4 regions of the Pseudomonas sichuanensis genome follow, and region 2 is predicted to be linked to each of the others. Evidence: predicted binding sites of a transcription regulator. Region 2 holds the regulator's gene; each other region holds the start of a gene.
The links. The regulator sigma-54, encoded in region 2, starts transcription at its own class of promoters, with help from an activator protein. The targets are predictions, from matches to a motif close to ANTGGCATNNANNTTGCTNT.

Region 1: the regulator sigma-54 is predicted to act here: its motif matches at 2,081-2,100, upstream of glnA (type I glutamate--ammonia ligase).
Region 3: the regulator sigma-54 is predicted to act here: its motif matches at 1,622-1,641, upstream of LOY51_RS19195 (CmpA/NrtA family ABC transporter substrate-binding protein).
Region 4: the regulator sigma-54 is predicted to act here: its motif matches at 2,506-2,525, upstream of nirB (nitrite reductase large subunit NirB).

What each region holds. Positions count from the first base shown of each region.
Region 1 covers NZ_CP087185.1:5,574,408-5,578,604, forward strand. Annotated here, with positions in the region: gene typA (translational GTPase TypA) at 1-30, opposite strand, end outside; gene thiI (tRNA uracil 4-sulfurtransferase ThiI) at 158-1,612, opposite strand; gene glnA (type I glutamate--ammonia ligase) at 2,198-3,604, shown strand; gene glnL (nitrogen regulation protein NR(II)) at 4,071-4,197, shown strand, end outside.
Region 2 covers NZ_CP087185.1:4,798,029-4,802,225, forward strand. Annotated here, with positions in the region: gene lptC (LPS export ABC transporter periplasmic protein LptC) at 1-245, shown strand, start outside; gene lptA (lipopolysaccharide transport periplasmic protein LptA) at 232-756, shown strand; gene lptB (LPS export ABC transporter ATP-binding protein) at 757-1,482, shown strand; gene LOY51_RS21685 (RNA polymerase factor sigma-54) at 1,667-3,160, shown strand; gene hpf (ribosome hibernation-promoting factor, HPF/YfiA family) at 3,239-3,547, shown strand; gene ptsN (PTS IIA-like nitrogen regulatory protein PtsN) at 3,560-4,024, shown strand; gene rapZ (RNase adapter RapZ) at 4,027-4,197, shown strand, end outside.
Region 3 covers NZ_CP087185.1:4,243,211-4,247,407, reverse strand. Annotated here, with positions in the region: gene LOY51_RS19200 (ANTAR domain-containing response regulator) at 1-355, opposite strand, end outside; gene LOY51_RS19195 (CmpA/NrtA family ABC transporter substrate-binding protein) at 366-1,580, opposite strand; gene LOY51_RS19190 (quinone-dependent dihydroorotate dehydrogenase) at 1,708-2,733, shown strand; gene rmf (ribosome modulation factor) at 2,829-3,044, opposite strand; gene rlmKL (bifunctional 23S rRNA (guanine(2069)-N(7))-methyltransferase RlmK/23S rRNA (guanine(2445)-N(2))-methyltransferase RlmL) at 3,595-4,197, shown strand, end outside.
Region 4 covers NZ_CP087185.1:1,477,854-1,482,050, forward strand. Annotated here, with positions in the region: gene LOY51_RS06865 (bifunctional nitrate reductase/sulfite reductase flavoprotein subunit alpha) at 1-2,348, shown strand, start outside; gene nirB (nitrite reductase large subunit NirB) at 2,655-4,197, shown strand, end outside.

The DNA of each region.
Region 1 (4,197 bases), 780 kb from region 2:
GATGGCGATGTTACGCAGATTTTCGATCACAACTGTATCTCGATCAGAGGATTCGGTTGCCGCCAGTTTAGGCGGCGAATATGTACGGTTTGAGGCTCAGCGGGCCCGATGGTCGGGAGGGCGATGGCGGATGCTGCCGCCATACAGCCCTGGGGTCTTATGTCGGACGATAAACACGCACATTGGCATGTCCCTCACTGAGCAGGTGGTGTGCGTGCAAACGGCTCATCACACCTTTGTCGCAATACAGCAGGTACTGGCGCGTGGGGTCCAGGTGCTTGAACTTGCTGTTGATCGCGTAGAACGGCATGGCCTGGACTTCGATACCGTCCAGTGCCAGAGGTTCGTCTTCCTGGGCGTCGGGGTGACGGATGTCGATGACGATCTGGCCCGGCAGTGCCTCGGCCACTTCCTCGATCTCGATGTCCTTGCCCAACTCGTCGATCACGTGGTCGATGGAGATGAACTTGGCGCGCTCCAGAGCACGCTCCAGCACCGCCATGTCGAACTGCTTCTCTTCGTGCTCCATGCGGTGACGCTTGGCATGGGTGGTCGGGTTCACCGAAATCACGCCGCAGTACTCGGGCATGTGCTTGGCGAAGTCGGCGGTGCCGATTTCGGTGGCCTGGTCGATGATGTCCTGCTTGTGGCTGGCCAGCAGCGGGCGCAGCACCAGCTTGTCGGTGGCCGAGTCGATGATCGACAGGTTCGGCAGGGTCTGGCTGGACACTTGCGAGATCGCCTCGCCGGTGACCAGCGCGTCGATCTGCAGACGCTCGGCCATGTGCGCGGCACCGCGCAGCATCATGCGCTTGAGGGTCACGCCCATGTAGCTGTTGTCGACCTTGTTGAGGATTTCGCCGACCACTTCCTCGAACGGCACGCTGATGAACAGCACGCGCTGGCTGCTGCCGTACTTCTTCCACAGGAAGTGCGCCACTTCCATCACGCCCAGCTCGTGGGCGCGCCCGCCCAGATTGAAGAAGCAGAAGTGCGTCATCAGGCCACGGCGCATCATCTGGTAGGCGGCCACGGTGGAGTCGAAGCCACCGGACATCAGCACCAGGGTCTGCTCAAGGGCGCCCAGCGGATAGCCGCCGATGCCGTTGTGCTGGTTGTGGATCACGTACAGGCGCTGGTCGCGGATCTCGATGCGCACCAGCACTTCGGGCTTCTTCAGCTCGATGCCGGCGGCGCCGCATTGCTGACGCAGCTGGCTGCCGACATAGCGGTCGACGTCCATCGAGGTGAAGTCGTGGTGGCCGCCGCGCTTACAGCGCACGGCGAAGTACTTGCCGGCCAGCAGGTGACCGAAGTGCTGCTTGCACTTCTCGACGATGTCGTCAAAGTCACCCAGCGGGTACTCCTGCACCTGCAGGAAGTGGGTGATGCCCGGGGTGCAGCGCAGGCGCTCGATCATTTCCCGCTGAATCTTTTCGTCCTCGATGCGGGTGACCACCTCGAGATTGTCCCAGACGCCATCGACCGCGAGCTCAGGATCGAGGTCCTTGAGCACGTTGCGGATGTTCTTGCTGAGCTGACGGATGAAGCGCTTGCGCACCGGTCGGCTCTTGATGGTGATCTCTGGGAAGACTTTGACGATAAGTTTCATTGGTTTAACAGCGCGCGCAGGGCCTGCCGAAAATGAGGGGCGCGAATTATATCGGAAATTGCTCAGGTTTTGACCAACTTTTGATCAGAAGCTTTGAGATAAATGTATGGGCGGGCTTTTGTGCTGCCTGTTCCGGCTCTTCGCGGGTAAACCCGCTCCCACAGAGACCGCACCGATTCCATAGGCTGTGCAAACCCTGTGGGAGCAACTGTCTTATGTTGTCAGTGCTGGCCTCATCGCTGGCAAGCCAGCTCCCACAGGTACGATGCTGCCTCGAAGTTAGCGCGATCCCTGTGGGAGCGGGTTCACCCGCGAAGAGGCCCCCAAAGAAAGCACACCAGCCGGCCAGCGCACTCTATTGGTGCATTGCTACCAAAATTCGCATCTTAAGAGTGCACCCTTCCCCGCCACCCCACCGCCAGATGCCCGCAAACGCCTTCTTTTATCCCACTCTCGCCATTTTCGGGCACTGGCATGCAATTTGCTCTCTTGTGAGGCAGGTACGCTTGGCCGACTATCCGCGCCTGGCAACACCCTTTTTCCAGAGCAGCGGCCCACCGCGCTCTAGACCATCCGGAGGACAACATGTCGAAGTCGGTTCAACTCATCAAAGATCATGACGTCAAGTGGATTGATCTGCGTTTCACGGACACCAAAGGTACTCAGCACCACGTGACCATGCCGGCGCGTGATGGCCTGGACGAAGACTTCTTCGAAACCGGCAAGATGTTCGACGGTTCCTCCATCGCCGGCTGGAAAGGCATCGAAGCCTCCGACATGATCCTGCTGCCGGACGACTCCACCGCCGTGCTGGACCCGTTCACCGAAGAGCCGACCCTGATCCTCACCTGCGACATCATCGACCCTGCCAGCATGCAGGGCTATGACCGCGACCCACGCGCTATCGCCCGTCGCGCCGAAGAGCACCTCAAAGCCACCCTGATCGGTGACACCGTGTTCGCCGGCCCAGAGCCTGAGTTCTTCATCTTCGACGAAGTGAAGTTCAAGTCCGACATCTCCGGCTCGATGTTCAAGATCTACTCCGAGCAAGGCTCGTGGATGTCCGACCAGGACGTGGAAGGCGGCAACAAAGGCCACCGTCCAGGCGTCAAAGGCGGCTACTTCCCAGTTCCGCCGTTCGACCACGACCACGAAATCCGTACCGCCATGTGCAACGCACTGGAAGAGATGGGCCAGACCGTCGAAGTTCACCACCACGAAGTGGCGACTGCCGGCCAGAACGAAATCGGCGTCAAGTTCAACACCCTGGTGAAGAAGGCCGACGAAGTTCAAGCCCTGAAGTACGTCGTGCACAACGTTGCCGACGCCTACGGCCGCACCGCTACCTTCATGCCTAAGCCACTGTACGGCGACAACGGCTCGGGCATGCACGTGCACATGTCGATCTGGAAAGACGGCAAGAACACCTTCGCGGGTGAAGGCTATGCCGGTCTGTCCGACACCGCCCTGTACTTCATCGGCGGCATCATCAAGCACGGTAAGGCCCTGAACGGCTTCACCAACCCGGCCACCAACTCCTACAAGCGTCTGGTACCTGGCTTCGAAGCCCCGGTAATGCTGGCCTACTCGGCTCGCAACCGTTCTGCCTCGATCCGTATCCCTTACGTTTCCAGCCCGAAAGCCCGCCGTATCGAAGCGCGCTTCCCGGACCCGGCGGCCAACCCGTACCTGTGCTTCGCCGCCCTGCTGATGGCAGGCCTGGACGGTATTCAGAACAAGATCCACCCAGGCGACGCCGCCGACAAGAACCTGTACGACCTGCCGCCTGAAGAGGCGAAAGAGATCCCGCAGGTGTGCGGCAGCCTGAAAGAAGCCCTGGAAGAGCTGGACAAGGGCCGTGCGTTCCTGACCAAGGGCGGCGTGTTCTCCGACGACTTCATCGATGCCTACATCGAGCTGAAATCCGAAGAAGAGATCAAGGTCCGTACCTTCGTGCACCCGCTGGAATACGAGCTGTACTACAGCTGCTGATTTGATCGACGCCTCGCGTCGGTGACATCAGGACGGCCTCCCCAGGGAGGCCGTTTCCATTTCTGCATCACCTTCACCGACCTGCTGCCTCGCACTATCGGGCTGCAGCACACCGCCACCGCCCCCTTCAAACCTCGTCACCCTGCTCGATGCCATCGAGCAACGCCCTGCCCTGATCCGCGCCAGCATCCAGCTGTGCAAAACCTGATGAGCGCCCTATGCTCCATATTGGTGCACCGAAAGGCCTGACGCCCCAGCATGCACCCCACTTTGGGTCACATGAATCGTTTAACCAGGGCTTTATGTCCTGAATTGGCGCGAATACAGGCTTTTATCCGCCATTTCCGCTTCTTTTCAGAGCCTTGGTTTGGTTCTTGCATTTTCATCGCATCCAGCACGTCATCCGTGCGCGCCCCAGGCCTTGCCGGGGCGCCAAAAGAGTGCCAACAGAGGTCAACGACGCCTTATGACCATCAGCGATGCACAGCACCGTCTGCTTCTGGACAACCTGACCACGGCCACGCTCCTGCTCAACGCCGAGCTGCGCCTTGAGTACATGAACCCGGCGGCGGAAATGCTTCTGGCCGTCAGTG
Region 2 (4,197 bases):
ACGGCACCGAAGTCGAATTGATCGACAACGTGCGGGTTGCCCGCACCGACGAAAAGCAACGTCAAACCATCATTACCAGCACACGCATGACCGTGTTCCCGCAGAAGCAATATGCGCAGACCGAGCAAGCCGTTAGAATCGACGGCGCCGGTGGCACGACTACGGGCAAAGGAATGAAAGCGTATTTGAAAGAAGGCAGGATGGACCTGCTCTCTAACGTAAGAGGACAGTATGAGGCTCGTTAAAACCATCCCCCTTCTGCTCAGCCTGGGCGTAGCACTGGGAAGCGCGAGCGCCTTCGCCCTGCCGAACGACCGTGACCAGCCAATTCGCATCCAGGCCGACAACGCGCACCTGGACGACAAGCAGGGTGTGGCCACCTACACCGGCGACGTGATCATCACCCAAGGTTCGATGATGATCAAAGGCAACACCGTGACCATGACCCGCGCCGCCAACGGCGACATCGACGTGGTCACCTCGGTGGGCAACCTGGCCTACTTCGAGCAGCAGCAGAGCGCTGCCAAGCCGGACAAGATGAAAGGCTGGGCCGTGACCATCCAGTACCAGGCGCAAAAAGAAATGGTCATCCTGACCGACCGCGCCAAGGTCGAGAACGAAGGCAACACCACCGAAGGCGAGAAGATCGTCTACAACACCAAAACCCAGGTGGCGACCGCCGGCCGCGGCGGCAACGTGACTGCACCACGTCAGCGCATCGACATGGTCATTCAACCGAAGAAAAAGGCCGAGTAAATGGCAACCCTCAAAGCCCAGCACCTGGCCAAGAGCTACAAAGGCCGGCAAGTCGTTCGCGACGTCAGCCTGTCCATCGACAGCGGCCAGATCGTCGGTTTGCTCGGCCCTAACGGCGCCGGCAAGACCACCTGCTTCTACATGATCGTCGGCCTGGTACAGGCCGATCAGGGCCGGGTACTGATCGACAGCCTCGACGTCAGCCACCAGCCCATGCACGGCCGCGCCCAATCCGGCATCGGCTACCTGCCGCAGGAAGCCTCGATCTTCCGCAAGCTGTCGGTGGCCGACAACATCATGGCCATCCTCGAGACCCGCAAGGACCTCGACCGCGACGGCCGGCGCAAGGAGCTGGAAAGCCTGCTGCAGGAATTCCACATCAGCCACATCCGCGACAACCTCGGCATGAGCCTTTCCGGTGGTGAACGCCGCCGTGTCGAAATCGCCCGCGCCCTGGCCACTGCGCCCAAGTTCATCCTGCTGGATGAACCGTTCGCCGGCGTCGACCCGATCTCGGTGGGCGACATCAAGCAGATCATCCACCACCTCAAGAACAAGGGGATCGGCGTGCTGATCACCGACCACAACGTTCGCGAGACGCTCGACATCTGTGAGACGGCCTACATCGTCAACGATGGTCAACTGATCGCCGAGGGCGACGCCGAGACCATCCTGGCCAACCAGTTGGTCAAGGAGGTCTACCTGGGTCACGAGTTCCGCCTCTGATCCAGGCCCGCCTGGAGCACTGGCGCACACGCCCGTTCAGGGCTTAAGTGTTACTGTGCTCTAGGCAAGCGCTAGAATTTCAGGCATACGAGTTGCATACGAACTTGCTTAAAATCGGCGCCCAGCGCCCTACAGGTAGTAGATGGCGCATGTGCGCCGGCTAACAAGGTATTAAGCCCCTGCCATGAAACCATCGCTCGTCCTAAAAATGGGCCAGCAACTGACGATGACCCCGCAGTTGCAACAGGCCATTCGTCTGCTTCAGCTTTCCACCCTGGACCTACAGCAGGAAATCCAGGAGGCGCTGGAATCCAATCCGATGCTCGAACGCCAGGAAGACGGCGACGACTTCGACAACAGCGACCCGATGGCGGACAACGCCGAAAGCAAACCGGTCGCCGAAGCCCAGGACACCAGCTTCCAGGAAACCACCGGCAACACCGAAACCCTGGAAGAAGGCGAGTGGGCCGAGCGCATCCCCAACGAGCTGCCTGTCGACACCGCCTGGGAAGACATCTACCAGACCAGCGCCAGCAGCCTGCCCAGCAACGATGATGACGAGTGGGACTTCACCACCCGCACGTCCGTGGGCGAGAGCCTGCAAAGCCACCTGCTCTGGCAGCTCAACCTCGCGCCGATGTCCGACACCGACAGGCTGATTGCCGTTACCCTGATCGACAGCATCAACGGCCAGGGCTACCTGGAAGATACCCTCGAAGAAATCTGCGCCGGCTTCGACCCTGAGCTCGACATCGAGCTGGACGAGGTAGAGGCGGTGCTGCACCGCATCCAGCAGTTCGAGCCCGCCGGCATCGGCGCCCGCTCCCTGGGTGAGTGCCTGTTGTTGCAACTGCGCCAGCTGCCGGCCTCGACGCCGTGGATGAGCGAAGCTCAGCGCCTGGTCAGCGACTATATCGACCTGCTCGGCAGCCGCGACTACAGCCAGCTCATGCGCCGCATGAAACTCAAGGAAGACGAACTGCGCCAAGTCATCGAGCTGGTGCAGACGCTCAATCCGCGCCCTGGCTCACAGATCGAGTCGAGCGAACCCGAATACGTGGTGCCGGACGTCATCGTGCGCAAGGACAACGAACGCTGGCTGGTCGAGCTCAACCAGGAAGCCGTGCCGCGCCTGCGGGTCAATCCGCAGTACGCAGGTTTCGTGCGTCGCGCCGACACCAGCGCCGACAACACCTTCATGCGCAACCAGTTGCAGGAAGCGCGCTGGTTCATCAAGAGCCTGCAAAGCCGCAACGAAACCCTGATGAAAGTGGCGACCCAGATCGTCGAACACCAGCGCGGCTTCCTTGATCACGGCGACGAGGCCATGAAGCCGCTGGTGCTGCACGACATCGCCGAGGCGGTGGGCATGCATGAGTCGACCATTTCCCGGGTCACCACACAGAAATACATGCACACGCCACGCGGCATCTACGAGCTCAAGTACTTTTTCTCGAGCCACGTGAGCACTGCCGAAGGCGGCGAATGCTCGTCCACGGCGATCCGCGCGATCATCAAGAAACTGGTCGCTGCGGAAAATCAGAAAAAGCCATTGAGTGACAGCAAGATCGCTGGTTTACTGGAGGCACAAGGCATCCAGGTAGCCCGTCGCACCGTCGCCAAGTACCGTGAATCGTTGGGCATCGCCCCTTCGAGTGAGCGCAAGCGACTGATGTAGCCCCTGGGTAAGCCATAGCGTTTCAGTGGCAGGTGCAATACCTGCCTCTTTATGCACGGGCAACAAAGGAGAAGCTGTATGCAAGTCAACATCAGTGGACAGCATGTAGAAGTCACCCAACCACTGCGCGATTACGTGCTCGAAAAGCTCGCCCGACTGGAGGGTCATTTCGACAAGATCACCAACGTGACGGTGATCATGAAAGTCGAGAAGCTGCAGCAAAAGGTTGAAGCCACGCTCCAGATACCCGGTGGCGAAGTTGTTGCCAATGCCGAACACCAAGACATGTATGCCGCGATCGACGCGCTTGCCGACAAGCTCGACCGCCAACTGAAAAAACACAAGGAAAAACAGCAAAGCCTGCTGCAAGGCGCAGCCGCCCGCTGATCCCCCTCATCCATGATCCGACTTGAAACCATCCTGACCCCCGGCCGTTCACTCGTGAACGTGCCGGGCGGCAGTAAGAAGCGCGCCCTCGAAAAGGTCGCCACTGTAATTGCCGAGCAAATCCCAGAGCTCGAGATGCAAGACGTCTTCGAGAAGCTGATTGCCCGCGAAAAGCTCGGCTCCACCGGTTTTGGCAATGGCATCGCCATTCCCCACTGCAGGCTCGAGGGTTGCTCAGCGCCCGTCAGTGCCCTGCTGCACCTGGAAGCTCCCATCGATTACGACGCCATCGATGGCGCGCCCGTGGACCTGCTGTTCGTCCTGCTGGTCCCCGAAGCCGCGACCGATGCGCACCTTGAATTGCTGCGCCAGATCGCCAGCATGCTCGATCGCGAGGATGTGCGTAAGCGCCTGCGTGCTGCCAACAGCAACGAAGCGCTCTACCAGGTGGTCCTGGACGTCCAGAACGAGGCCTGAACATGCGCCTGATCATCGTCAGCGGCCGCTCCGGCTCGGGTAAAAGCACCGCCCTCGACGTGCTGGAAGACAATGGCTACTACTGCATCGACAACCTGCCTGCCGGGTTGTTGCCGCAGTTGGCGGAAAACGCGCTGATCAACACCGAGTTGCAACAGCCCAAAGTGGCTGTC
Region 3 (4,197 bases), 550 kb from region 2:
GGGCCATGGCCACGTCGAGGATCGGCTGCAGGCGCGCGGCGTGGATGCCTTCGACGATGTAGGCGCTGACCCCGGCCTGGATCGCCTGGCGCATCACCCCTGGGTCGTGTTCGTCAGTGAACAGCACGATGGGGCGGGGCCGGTCGCGGCTGACCAGCACCACCTGCTCCATCACATCACGGCCTGGTGACTCGGTATCGATCAGCACCACGTCGGGGTGCACCGTTTCGACGCAGGCCGGCAGGTCGATGGTCAGGCCAGGGGCTTCGATCACATCGAAGCCGGCCTCGACCAATGCGGCCTTGAGGCGGCCGACTTTCTTTTCGGTATCGTCGATCAGCAGGATGCGCAGCATGGTCGGCTCCTCACAGGCCAACGCGGGCGTCGGGCGCCGCGTCCAGGGCGTGCAGCCTGAAGCTGCGCGCGTAGCCGTACGGATCGCTGCCGTCCCAGCGGCTGCCGTCGATCAGCTGGCTGCTGCGCATCGGCAGGTCGGCGCAGGGCACGCCCAGTGCGTCGGCGGCCTCACGGTACAGCGCCAGTTGCTGGACCTGGCGCGCCACGGCGAGGTAGTCCGGGTCGTCGCGCAGGATGCCCCAGCGGCGGAACTGGGTCATGAACCACATGCCGTCGGACAGGTAGGGCAGGTTGGCCCGGCCCTGGTCGAACAGGCGCAGGGCATGGCGGTCTTGCCAGCGGTTGCCCAGGCCGTCCTGGTAATCGCCGAGCAGGCGTGGCTCGATGCTGCTGGCCGGGGTGTCCAGGTAGGCGCTGCCACTGAGCAGCTGAGCGGCGCCACGACGGTTCTCGGCGCTGCTTTCGATGAAGCGGCTGGCGGCGAGGATCGCCTTGATCAGCGCGCGAGCGCTGTTTGGGTATTGCTCGGCGAAACTGCGCGCGCAGGCCAGGACCTTTTCCGGGTGGTCCGGCCAGATCGACTGGCTGGTGGCGAGGGTGAAACCCTGGCCTTGGGCGATGGCCTCGGCCGACCACGGCTCGCCGACGCAAAAGCCATCGATGCGCCCGGCCTGCAAGTGGGCGACCATCTGTGCCGGCGGCACCACCACGCTGTTGACGTCATGCAAGGGGTGGATGCCCTGGCTGGCCAGCCAGTAATACAGCCACATGGCGTGGGTGCCGGTGGGGAAGGTCTGGGCGAAGGTCAGGCGCGCACCGCCCTGGTGCGCCAGCCGCGCCAGTGCCTCGGGGTTGGTCACGCCCTTGCGCTGCAAGGCAGCGGACAGGTTGATGGCCTGGGCGTTCTGGTTCAGGCCCATGAGCACCGCCATGTCATTGGCCGGCCCGCCGCCCACGCCCAACTGCACGGCGTAGACCAGGCCGTACAGGCAGTGCGCAGCGTCCAGTTCGCCGCTGACCAGCCTGTCGCGCAGCCCGGCCCAGGAGGCCTGGCGCTGCAGGTTGAGGGTAAGGCCCTGTTGCTGGGCGAAGCCCTGGGTGGCAGCGACCACCACCGAAGCGCAATCACTCAGGGCCATGAAACCGATGTTCAGGCTGGGCTTTTCCGGTGCGTCGCTGCCGTTGACCCAGGCCAGTGGCGATGTCGGGGGAGCTGTATTCACGTGGATCCTCGGGCGTTCTGCGGGGGCTGCATGGGGTTGTTGAAGCAACCCATGTGCCATGGCCCTGTCGCCCCGGCGATGCGCTGGCTATAATCGCACCCCTCACACACCGCGAGTCCGCCCGCCCATGTATACCCTGGCCCGCCAGCTGCTGTTCAAGCTCTCCCCGGAAACCTCCCACGACCTGTCGCTGGACCTGATCGGTGCCGGTGGCCGCCTTGGCCTCAACGGCCTGCTGTGCAAGCAGCCGGCGGCGTTGCCGGTGAGCGTCATGGGCTTGAACTTCGCCAACCCGGTGGGCCTGGCCGCTGGCCTGGACAAGAATGGCGCGGCCATCGACGGTTTCGCCCAGTTGGGCTTCGGTTTCGTCGAGATCGGCACCATCACCCCGCGCCCGCAGCCGGGCAACCCCAAGCCGCGCCTGTTCCGCCTGCCGGAAGCCACCGCAATCATCAACCGCATGGGCTTCAACAACATGGGCGTCGACCACCTGCTGGCGCGGGTGCGGGCCGCACGCTACACCGGCGTGCTGGGCATCAATATCGGCAAGAACTTCGACACCCCGGTCGAGCGGGCCCAGGACGATTACCTGATCTGCCTGGAGAAGGTCTACAACGACGCCAGCTACATCACCGTCAACGTCAGCTCACCGAACACCCCGGGCCTGCGCTCGCTGCAGTTCGGTGATTCGCTCAAGCAGTTGCTCGATGCCCTGGCCGAGCGCCGTGAGCAGTTGGCGGTGAGCAACGGCAAGCGCGTGCCACTGGCGATCAAGATCGCCCCGGACATGAGCGATGAAGAAACCGCGCTGGTGGCTGCCGCGCTGATGGAGTCGGGGATGGACGCGGTGATCGCCACCAACACCACCCTGGGCCGTGAGGGTGTCGAAGGGCTGCCGTTCGGTGGCGAGGCGGGCGGCCTGTCGGGCGCGCCGGTGCTGGAAAAGAGCACCCACACAGTGAAAGTGCTGGCGGGTGAGCTGGGTGGCAAGCTGCCGATCATCGCCGCCGGTGGCATCACCGAAGGCCGTCACGCGGCTGAGAAGATCGCCGCCGGTGCAAGCCTGGTGCAGATTTACTCGGGCTTCATCTACAAGGGCCCGGCGCTGATCCGCGAGGCGGTGGATGCCATCGCGGCCATGCCTCGGCAATAAGCGGCCATGAAAAAGGGGCCCCGCATGGGGCCCCCTGGGCCGTAGCCCGCCGCCCGGATGGGGCGCGCATGGTAACTCGAATTCAGTGTCCTCGATCAGCCAACGGCGTGATTTTCGTTGAGTCTATGGATGCCAGCGGTGCCGGTCATGCCGTCCCAGTTATCGCCGCGTCCTTCGCGCCAGCCGTTGATCCAGGCTTGGCGTACGGAAGGTAGAGTAAATGGGCAAAGTTCGCGGGATTTGCCGGTGACCCCATACTGGTAGCCACGTGAAAATGCTCTTTCCAACGGATCACGCTTAAGTCTTCTCATAGGGTGTTGCCCTCACTTGTTGACTGTAATGTCCCGTCGGCCTCTACGAGGCCGGGCAGAATCGTTCTGCCGGTGTGCGCCCGCTGCCGGCGTGGCGGGCTGAAGGTGTCGCCCCGTTGCGAGGCGACCTGAGATCAGTTCTAACGAATGCGAGTCACAGTGTGAATGATCGTTTTGTCATAAGGACGTAACCTTTCCGAGGGTGAAAGGATAAGTAAATAAATGCGACTCAACCTTGTTTGCCGTTGGGCCCGCTATGATCAGGGTTTAGTCAGCATTGACGTCAATTGGCCAGCGTGTCTGGTCGATGGCTTGTAATAATTGGTAATGCGACGAAGGGTCACATCTGGGCCCGCAGTGCGCGAATTTTCATACTGCTCGACGATCAAAGCCTTTTTCGCCACCCGGCGAGGGCAGGTTACGTCGGGCGGCCAGGCCTGGCGAGACCGCTCGCGGGCCACCTGGGCGCCTGCTGAAAGGGCGTGCGGGAAAACCTCGGCAGGCCGATGCGTCGGCTGCCATCTACTTAGCCAAAGGCTCTGGATTACCCATGTCGGACCGTATCGAACTTTATCTCACCTGCCCCAAGGGCCTCGAAGGCCTGCTCGTCGAAGAGGCCCGGGAGCTGGGCCTGACCGAGGTGCGTGAGCACACCTCGGCCATCCGCGGCGAGGCCGACATGGAAACCGCCTACCGCCTGTGCCTCTGGTCGCGCCTGGCCAACCGCGTGCTGCTGGTGCTCAAGCGCTTCCCGATGAAGAACGCCGATGACCTCTATGACGGGGTCAACGCGGTGGATTGGGCCGACCACCTGGCTGCCGATGGCACCTTGGCGGTGGAATTCAGCGGCCATGGCTCGGGCATCGACAACACCCACTTCGGCGCGCTGAAGGTCAAGGATGCGATCGTCGACAAGCTGCGCAACCGTGAAGGCCTGCGCCCGTCGGTGGAAAAAATCGACCCGGATGTGCGCGTGCACCTGCGCCTGGACCGTGGCGAGGCGATCCTTTCCCTGGACCTGTCCGGCCACAGCCTGCACCAGCGCGGCTACCGCCTGCAGCAAGGCGCGGCGCCGCTCAAGGAAAACCTGGCGGCGGCGGTGTTGATCCGCGCCGGCTGGCCGCGCATTGCCGCCCAGGGCGGCGCTCTGGCC
Region 4 (4,197 bases), 2.7 Mb from region 2:
AGCAGCTGCTGCGCGACGCGCATGGCGAGCGGCCGGCGCTGGCCTTCCCCACGCCCAGCGGCAGGGCGCGCTTTTTCGCCCGGCCCTGGCTGCCGCCGGCCGAGCTGCCGGACGACGCCTATCCCTTCGTGCTCAACACCGGCCGCGTGCAGCACCAATGGCACACCCTGACCAAGACCGGCAAGGTGCCCAGCCTGAACAAGCTGGAGCCCGGCCCCTTCGTCGAGATCCACCCCGACGACGCCCGGCGCCTGGGTATCGCCGACCAGGACCAGGTGGCGATCCGCTCGCGCCGTGGCCAGGCGCTGTTGCCGGCGCGGCTCAGTGACCGGGTGTTGCCCGGCGGCTGCTTTGCGCCGTTTCATTGGAACGACCTTTACGGCGCGCAACTGGCGATCAACGCGGTGACCTGCGATGCGGTCGACCCCACCTCGTTGCAACCGGCCTTCAAGCACTGCGCCGTGGCCCTGGAGCGGGTTGCCGGCGAACGTATCGAAGCCCTCGACCTGACCACCGCCACGCCTTCGGAGCCTGCCACCATGCCGACCGCCACCCTGTCCCGCCTGCTGGGCCTGGACGCACTGCCGGCCCCGGTGCTGGCCGAAGACGAACGCCACTACCTGCAGGGCTTTTTGCTGGGCCTGGGCCAGGCCCGTAGCGAAGGCGTGCCGAGCCTGCCGGCCAGCGCACCCCTGGCGCCGGCCCGGCGGCTGTTCGTCGATGGCCTGTTGGCCGGGCTTTTCGCCCAACCGGCGCCAGCACCCGTGGTGATCGATGCCGCGCCATGCCACCACGTGCTCTGGGCCTCGCAGACCGGCACGGGCGAGGCCCTGGCCGAGCGCTGCGCCCAGCACCTGCGCGAGGCCGGGCTGGCGGTGCAACTGAGCTGCATGGAGGCGATGACGCCTGCGCAGTTGCAGGGCGCCGCCAGCGTGTTGCTGATCGCCAGCACCTTCGGCGATGGCGAGGCTCCGGACAGTGGCGCGGCGTTCTGGCAGGCGCTGCAGGGCGAGGCGGGCGAGCATTGCGCGGCACTGCCTTTTGCGGTGCTGGCGCTGGGCGATTCGAGTTACGACCAGTTCTGCGGGTTCGGTCGCAAGCTCGACCAGCGCCTTGCTGAGCTAGGCGGGCGGCGCCTGCTGGCGCGGGTCGATTGCGAGCCTGAGCATAGCGAGGCCTTTGCTGCCTGGCTGGCGGCTCTGCTGCCCGAACTGGGCAGCGCCGCGCCAATCTGCGTTGAGCCCGAGCCGGAAAACAACTACAGCAAACAGCAGCCTTGGCTGGCGCCGCTGCTGGAAAACCGCCTGCTCAACGGCCCCGGTTCGACCAAGGAAACCCGCCAGCTGGTGTTCGACCTGAGCGGCAGCGGCTTCACCTACCAGCCCGGCGATGCCTTGGGCGTATGGCCGCGCAACTGCCCGGCGCTGGTCAGCGAACTGCTGGCGTTGATGCAGCTCGATGGCCAGGCCCAGGTCGAGCTCAAGGGGCACGCTCCGATGCCCCTGGCCGTGGCCCTGGAGCGGCACCTGGAAATCGCCCGGGTTACCCCGCAGCAGCTTGAAGTGTTCAGCCAGTCGGCCGAGGCGTTGCGCGACCTGCTGCAGGACAAAACAGCATTGAGAGACTGGCTGTGGGGCCGTCAACTGGCCGACGTGCTGCGCGAATACCCCCAGCAGTTGGCGCTGGATGCCTGGCTGACGCTGCTCAAACCGCTGCAGCCACGCCTGTACTCGATCAGCTCCAGCCCCGCCGCGCACCCTGGGCAGGTGCACCTGACCATGGCCACGGTGCGCTACGGCGAACGCAAAGGGGTGTGCTCGGCGTTTCTCGCCGACCGGGCTCAGGCGCTGGAAGTGGCGATCTTCCCGCAGCCGTCCAGGCACTTCCGCCTGCCAGAGGACGACAGCCTGCCGATCATCATGATCGGCCCCGGTACCGGTGTGGCGCCGTTTCGCGCGTTCCTCCAGGAGCGTGAGGTGCGCGCGGCCAGCGGGGGCAACTGGCTGTTCTTCGGCGAGCAGCAGGCGGCCTGCGACTTCTATTACCGCGAGCAACTGGAGGCCTGGCAGGCCAGCGGGCACCTGCGCCTGAGCACGGCGTTTTCCCGCGATCAGGCCGAGAAGATCTATGTGCAGCAGCGCCTGCTGGAACACGGCGCCGAGCTGTGGCAGTGGTTGCAGGCGGGGGCGTATGTGTACATCTGCGGCGATGCCCAGCGCATGGCCAGGGATGTGGATGCGGCACTGCGCCAATTGGTGGCCGAGCATGGCGGCATGGATGCGGCGGCGGCGGATGCCTATGTCGAGGCGCTGGGGCGCGACAAGCGTTATCGGCGGGATGTGTACTGAGTGCCCCGCGTTGGGGAGCAGTGCACCTTGGCTGTGCATTCATGGGTTGCCTGCGCCGGCCTTTTCGCGGGTAAACCCGCTCCCACAGGAGCAGTGCAGGCCCTGTGGGAGCGGGTTTACCCGCGAAGAGGCCGGCGAAGCCACGCGACTTGATGGTCTTGGCACAGTCTCTGCTTTGACAGATTCACAACAGCCCCACTGATCAACGGCGATCAACCCAGGGGCCTCACATTGATGAGTACAGGCAAAGGCGCCTGGAGCTTACGCTCCAGGCGCCTTTTTGTTTTCCGTGATCGAGGAACGGCTATGAAGGCAACAGCGAACGGCGCACAACGGGCACGACTGGTCATCGTCGGCAACGGCATGGTCGGCCACCACTGTGTCGAACAACTGATCGGGCAGGGTGCACTCGAGCGCTTCGAGCTGCATGTATTCGGTGAAGAGCGCCAGCGTGCCTACGACCGGGTACACCTGTCGGAGTACTTCGCCGGCAGTTGCGCCGAGACCCTGGCCCTGTGCGAGCAGGGCTATTACGGCGACCACGGCGTGCACCTGCACCTGGGCGAGGCGGTACTTCAGATCGATCGTGAGCGCTGCGAGGTGGTCACTGCCGAGGGCCGTTACGGCTACGACCAACTGGTGCTGGCCACTGGTTCCTACCCGTTCGTGCCGCCGGTCGAGGGCTGCAGCGCCAATGCCCGCCTGGTCTACCGCACCCTCGATGACCTCGATGCGATCCGCAGCGCCGCCAGCGACGCTCGCCGTGGCGTGGTGGTCGGTGGTGGCCTGCTGGGGCTGGAAGCGGCCAACGCACTCAAGTCGCTGGGGCTGGAGGCCCATGTGGTGGAGTTCGCGCCCCGGCTGATGCCGGTGCAACTGGATATCGATGGTGGCGCGGCACTCAAGGCGCAGATCGAAGCGCTGGGCGTCGGCGTGCACCTGTCCCGCGCCACCCAGTCGGTGAGTGCCGGCGAAGACTACCGCTACCGCATGAACTTCGACGGCGGCGAACACCTGGAAACCGACCTGATCGTGTTCTCTGCCGGTATCCGCCCCCAGGATGCCCTGGGCCGGGCCAGTGGCCTGGAGATTGCCGCCCGGGGTGGCGTGGTGATCGACAATCATTGCCGCACCAGCGACCCACGGATTTTCGCCATCGGCGAGTGCGCCTCGTGGAACGGCAGCGTGTTCGGCCTGGTTGCCCCGGGCTACGCCATGGCGCGCAACCTGGCGGCGCTGCTGATGGGGGCGGCGGCCAGCGAATTCACCGGCGCCGACATGTCGACCAAGCTCAAGCTGCTGGGGGTGGATGTCGGCTCCATCGGCGATGCCCACGGCGCCACGCCGGGCGCGCGCAGCTACCGCTTCATCGACGAGGCCAACGCCAGCTACCGCCGGCTGGTGGTGGACGCCAGCGGCAAGCACGTAATCGGCGCGGTGCTGGTGGGTGACAACAGCTATTACGACACCCTGCTGCAATACGCCCAGAATGGCATCAAGCTGCCGGCCGACCCGGCCGCGCTGATCCTGCCCCAGGGCGGCGGCGCGCCGGCGCTGGGCGCCGATGCACTGCCCGACAGCGCGACCATCTGCTCGTGCCACAACGTCAGCAAGGGCGCGGTGTGCGCGGCTATCGACAGCGGCTGTGGCGATCTGGCCTCGGTCAAGGCCTGCACCAAGGCCGCCAGCGGTTGCGGCGGCTGCGCGGCGTTGCTCAAGCAGGTGTTCGAACACGAGCTGACCGCCCGCGGCGTGACCGTCGACAAGAGCCTGTGCGAGCACTTTGCCTACACCCGCCAGGAGCTTTACGGGCTGGTGCGGGTCGAGGGCATCCGCAGCTTCCACGAAC